DNA from 2 places in the Gemella taiwanensis genome. Region 2 is predicted to be linked to the other one. Evidence: riboswitches for the same ligand, from Rfam matches in the RefSeq annotation. Region 2 holds a riboswitch; the other holds the start of a gene.
The links. A riboswitch is a leader RNA that binds a small molecule or an ion and turns the genes downstream of it on or off. The one in region 2 is predicted to bind FMN.
Positions count from the first base shown of each region.

Region 1 (3,219 bases), on a different contig from region 2:
TTTACTGCCATACTATCACCAATTTTATATGTTTCTAGTAAGTTTTTAGTTGCTTGTATTGTTAATTTTATACTGTGACTTGATTTTATTATTTTTACTATTTTCCCTTGTTCTTTTATTAATCCTGTAAACATTGACTTTCTTTCCTTCCTGAGATTCTTATATCTTCACCGAGTTTTATTACATTAATATCGTGTAAAGTGATTTTTTCATTAGTAGTTCTATCACTACTAAATGATGAAGTATTGTTTCCTCCTAAGAGTGTAGGGGAAATATATGAAATCACTTCATCCCAATAACCACTAGCAAGGAATTGATCATGTATACAAGGACCGCCTTCTACGTAAACTGACTGTATACCAAGTTTTGCAATCTCAGTAAGAATTTCTTTTATTGTAAAGTCGTTAGGGGTAACGATAGTTACATGCGAAGGTAAGTCTTCATTTTTATGTTTTGAAAAAACTATAACGTCAGAAGAATCGTCTTTAAAGAGATTTAGTTCTTTATGTTGAAAAATTGAACCTTCTTTGTCTAATACTATTCTTTTCGGTGGATATAACGAAGTATTGGCTCCAGTTAATTTTGGATTGTCTATTAATACAGTTTTTGCTCCAACGAGAATAGCTTGATAATTATCACGTTCATTTCTAACGAAGTCATATACTTCTTTTCCTGTTATTTGAGTTCTTTCATTAGTAAAGGCTAATTTTCCATCAAGACTGGTAGCTTGTTTTAAGACTACATAAGGTCTTTTTTGTGTGTGGAATAAATTGTAAGCATAATTTAGATTATAAGCTTCTTTTTCCAAGATACCAGTTATAACTTCAATTCCATTATCACGTAAGAATTTAATTCCCTTTCCACTAACTATTGGATTAGGGTCTAATTGAGCAACAACAACTTTAGAGATTCCCATTTTCAATATAGTTTCTGTACAAGGAGGTTGTTTTCCTTTGTGGTTACATGGTTCTAATGTGACATATAGAGTTGAATTAAATATTTTTTCAGGAGTTTTGCAAGTAGAAATAGCATTTTTTTCAGCATGTTCACAACCGTAACGAAGGTGTGAACCTCTTGCGACAATTTTATTATCTTTTACTATAATTGCACCAACTAGAGGATTGGTATGTGTATATTTTGCACCACGCTTAGCCTCTAATAGAGCAAGATTCATAAAATATTCATGCATAGTATCAACTCCTTTATAAAAATAAAACCCCGATTATATTTGATGATTCAAATAATCGGGATTGATGGTTTGTTTATTATTCGATAAAAAGCCCTGAATGTATAATTATAATACATTCTAGGTTGTATATTATCAGTAGTATTAGATATATTTATCTTAATGCTATAATTTCTTCTCCCATCCAGACTATACTGTCGGTTCTGGAATCTCACCAGATCAGCTTGCGCTCACGGACTTCTAGAAAACTAGTCACCGCCGGTTGGGAATTACACCCTACCCCGAAGAAATATTTAATTCATGACTTAATGATAGCACTATTGAAAACGCATGTCAATAATTAAAGTTTATTTATAAAAAATATTTAAAACAATATAAAAAAAATAAGAGTGATTCAACAGATAGTATTTCTACGAAATCGGTATTTGAATCACTCCTAATAATTTTAAATTATATTATAAAAATTGCGCTAAGCAAACGATAAGAATAATAACTGGTAGTATGTATCTTAATAGGAATAGCCATGTTCTGAATAATACTAGGCTTGTTTTGTTATTCTCGTTAATGTGTAATTGCTCTTTGGCAACTTTTTTGTCTAGTACATATCCGGTGAATATTGATAATGCTAAGCAACCAAGTGGCATAAGTATATTAGATACTAAGAAGTCCATTAAATCGAAAACTGTTTTTCCGAATATTAATGTATCAGATAATGAACCGTAAGATAGAGCAGAAGGAATTCCAACTATGAAAGTTAAGATTCCGATGATTACACTGAATTTAGTACGGTTAGTATTTTTTTGGTTAGTAATATTTCCTACATTGATTTCTAACATAACTACAGATGAAGTAATAGTAGCGAATAAGAATAATATTAAGAATAAAATGTAGAAAATTTTACCGAATGCCATATTGTTGAATAATTGTGGTAATACGATGAATAATAAACTCGGTCCACCTTCAGATTCCATTCCGAATGAACTCATAGCTGGAAAGATTGCCAATCCAGCCATTATAGAAACGGCAATGTTCATTAATACAACCGAAACACCTGATTGAACCAGGTTAGTTCTTCTATCAAGGTATGATGCATAAGTTAACATAGCTGTAACCCCGATAGAAAGAGCGAAGAACGATTGACCAAGTGCGAATAAAATACCAGAGCTTGTGATTTTAGAAAAATCAGGTTTTAAGAAGGAAGTTACTCCACTCATTGCATTTGGTAATGTTAATGATCTTGCGATAATTACTAAGAATATGATGAATAATAGTGGCATCATGATTTTTGATGCTTTTTCAATACCTTTTTGAACACCACGAGATACTATAAGAATATTTAATAAGATGAATAAAGCCTGAGCTCCTAATGCAATCCAAGTATTTGAGATAACACTAGTGAATAGGGCTGCGTGATTACCAGTAGCATGAAGCCCAAGAGCATCAGCAATTGAAATACCTAAGTATACTAAAATCCATCCACCAATAACACTATAGAATGATAGTAAGATGAATAGGGCGAATCCACCGATATAACCAATAATATTATAATTTTTGTTTTTTCCTAGTTTACCAAAAGTTCTGATGGCTGAAACTCCAGCGCCACGACCAAGTACGAATTCAGCAAGAAGTAGTGGTAGTCCAATTAAAAGAGTGAAGATAAGGAAGACTAGTAAGAATCCACCTCCACCATTTGCTGCGGTCATGTATGGGAATTTCCATACAGCTCCAAGACCTATCGCAGATCCCGCTGAAGCAAGTATGAAACCTATTTTAGAACTCCATTTTGAATTTTCTGACATAAAATTTTTCCTCCTATTAATTGTTAAAAAAATAAAAGCTATTTAGAAAATACTAAATAGCTTTTAAAATATATATAATACTATACTCAAGGCCATTTAGTATTTTTACCAATGGCCTGAAAACATGTTTAACTAGCCATTGTAGACATCGTTGCACTTATATCTACAATGCTATGAGATATAAGTGCTGCTAAAATGGCACGAAAAAGTATTCTCTTTTACTAGTTAAAATAT
Region 1 covers NZ_JBSMTL010000008.1:35,955-39,173, forward strand. The annotation lists gene ACWOA3_RS06490 (riboflavin synthase) at 1-134, opposite strand, end outside; gene ribD (bifunctional diaminohydroxyphosphoribosylaminopyrimidine deaminase/5-amino-6-(5-phosphoribosylamino)uracil reductase RibD) at 119-1,189, opposite strand; FMN riboswitch at 1,355-1,479, opposite strand; gene ACWOA3_RS06500 (sodium-dependent transporter) at 1,642-2,985, opposite strand.
Region 1: another riboswitch for FMN. It lies ahead of ribD (bifunctional diaminohydroxyphosphoribosylaminopyrimidine deaminase/5-amino-6-(5-phosphoribosylamino)uracil reductase RibD); the one in region 2 lies ahead of ACWOA3_RS07705 (ECF transporter S component).

Region 2 (3,219 bases):
TTGCAAAAAACTCGGAAAAGTTATAATATATAAGATAACTAAAAAGTACACTAATAAGGGAGTTTTAAAATCTCCGATTGGTAGTTGTAAAAAGGAGGAAGTGTTTAAGTGAGAAAGAAAATATTAGGAGCAATAACATTTATGGCTGCTGTAGGTGGAGTTATTTATATGAAAAATAATCCTAAGTATAAAGAAATAGTTAGAGTCGTAAAAACTGCAGATGCACGTGGTTTTTATGAGAAAATAATTTTAGAAAAAGATAAATTGGCATTTACGGCGAAGTCGAAAATAAAAGATTATAAGATTGATTATGAGAGTATAAGAAGTGTTGGAGAAAAAATTTATGCTAGATTAATAGTTAATAATGATGAAAAAATAAATATTGATACGGTACTCGATGAAAAAGATGTGAATGTAGAAGAAGTAGCACATTCGGAAAAATTAGATGAACTATTGAGTGAATAAGATAATTGTAGGGTGTAAAAATAATTTTTGGAATAAAATATTTCCTAAGAAATAATAAAAAAGGAATCCTCCATTACAGTAAGGTGAATGTAATGGAGGAATTTTTCATGGTTAAATTAATTGTTTAGTTTTATTTTTATGCAAAACGACTGCGAATACTTGTTGGTATTGATTTATAAACACTCTTAGTAACGAAGAATAAGAATGTTATTAAAGCACCTTTAAGTAGGTTGAATGGTATAATACCAGCCGTTACGATTGTTTTCACGTTAGTCACGATGTCTGCTAGATTCATAATATATCCATATGCTGGAAGTAACACGAAGTAGTTAAGTAATGACATGAATAATGTAATAGCTAAAGTACCTAAGATACCACCGATGATTGTTTTTGCAGTACCTTTTTTGTAGAAGAATACGATAATGCTAATGAAAGTAAATTCTACAACGATATTAGCAATTGATCCGATTGGCTCATGTGATAATAATGCGAAGTGTAGGAAGTTTTTTAAGAATGACACTAAAAGTGCATCTTTATAACCTAATAATAACAACGCCATGAACAGCGGGATAAATGTGAAATCAAATTTTAGAAATGGTGGCAAGAATGGCACAGCAAAACTAAAAAAAGATAGAAGTAGAGCAATAACTGCAAGCATTCCACTTAAAATAAGTGAATGAACATTTTTTTTATACATATTAAATCCTCTTTCCTATCTTCATAGGCAAAAAATAACCGCAATACAATTTTTAATACGGTGAATTTCAAATCTATATCAGATATAAAAAACACCACTTTAAAAATTTTAAAGCGGGACTGAAAGGTATGAAAAATAAGCATTGCACAATACATTGTATGACAAATATACATACGTAGTAAGGTTATATGTGCAAGTTTATTAATTCTATATCTTCTATCATCCAGACTGTACTGTCGGTTTTGGAATTTCACCAAATCAGCTTGCGCTCGCGGACTTTAACCGCCGGTCGGGAATTTCACCCTGCCCCGAAGATAATTTAATTATTTATTATAGGTTTATTATAAACCTAAGACTAAAGTTTGTAAAGAGAAAAGGCTTAACTTTTTTGAATAGATAAAAGTAGCCCAGAAATAAATCTTCCGAGCTACTTAAATTATTTATTATTCTACTGTTACTGATTTAGCAAGGTTACGTGGTTTATCCACATCTAAACCTTTAGTATAAGCTGCATAGTATGCGAATAATTGTGTAACAACGATACTTGCGATTGGAGCAAGATCTTCGTTTACGTTAGGAATCGCATAGTCACCTTCACGTGCTAATTTTTCTAATGTAATGATTAGAGTATTAGCTCCACGGCTAGCTACTTCACTTACGTTACTACGTGTATTTAAGTCAAGTTTTGCACTTGTGATAAGAGCTACAACTGGTGTTCTTTCTTCGATAAGAGCGATTGTACCGTGTTTTAATTCTCCTCCGGCAAAACCTTCTGTTTGAATGTAAGAAACTTCTTTAAGTTTTAAAGCTGCTTCACATGCACTATAGTAGTCGATTCCACGTCCAATATAGAATGCATTACGTTCAGTGAATAAGTTTTTAGCTAAGTCTTTGATAGTTTTTGTATCATCTAAGATTGATTCGATTGCTGAAGTAATTACTGATAATTCTTGCTCGATATCAAATTTAGGTTGTTTTGAAAGTTGTTTTGCTACTTCGTAAGCTAGTATGCTTAATGTTGCGATTTGAGCAGTGTATGCTTTAGTAGATGCAACCGCAATTTCAACACCTGCGTGAAGTAATAATGTGTAGTCACATTCACGAGATAGAGTTGACGCATCAACGTTAGTAAGTACTAAGAATTTATAATCTTCATTTATGCTGCGTAATTTTGTTAATACTGCACGAAGGTCAGCTGTTTCTCCTGATTGAGAAAGGAAGATGAACATTGGTTTTTTAGATAATAATGGTACGTTATAAGCAAATTCTGATGCTAGGTGTACCTCTGTTGGGATACCAGCCCATTTTTCGAAGTAGTTTCTTCCTACTAAACCAGCGTTATAACTTGTACCACATCCGATGATGTATAGTCTATCCGCATCTTTTACGTTGTTAATAATTTCACTGTCAATATTTACATCATGTCCATCAAAGTAGTGAGAGATGATATTACGCATAGCTCCTACTTGCTCATGAATCTCTTTAATCATGTAATGCTCGTGGATACCTTTATCAATTTCTCCAGCGTTTAAGTTAGTTGAGAAACTTTCACGTTCTACAACGTTACCTTCTTTATCTTCGATAGTTACGCTATCTTTTTTCACGATAACAATTTCACCATCGTTGATTTCTAAGAAGTTGTTAGTGTACTTAATCATTGCTAAAGCATCACTACCAACATAGTTTTTATTTTCTTCTCCTAGTCCAATAAGAAGTGGACTTTTGTTTTTTGCTACATATAAAGTGTCTTTATCTTCTGTGTCGATTAAACAAAGTGCATAAGATCCTTGTAATTTAGATACAGCTTTTTTGAAAGCTTCTTTAGTTTCAAGACCACGATCACTGTATATTTGAACTAATTGAACGATAACTTCAGTATCAGTTTCAGAAACAAGTTCTACATCTTTGAAAAATCTATCTTTAAGTTCTTGGAAGTTTTCGATAACTCCGTTGTGAACTAAGATGAAACGTTTGTTAAAGCTTTGGTGAGGGTGAGAGTTAGTTACGTTTACTCCACCGTGAGTAGCCCAACGTGTATGACCAATACCTAATTCTAG
Region 2 covers NZ_JBSMTL010000012.1:34,020-37,238, reverse strand. The annotation lists gene ACWOA3_RS07710 (DUF1310 family protein) at 109-465, shown strand; gene ACWOA3_RS07705 (ECF transporter S component) at 602-1,162, opposite strand; FMN riboswitch at 1,370-1,482, opposite strand; gene glmS (glutamine--fructose-6-phosphate transaminase (isomerizing)) at 1,606-3,219, opposite strand, start outside.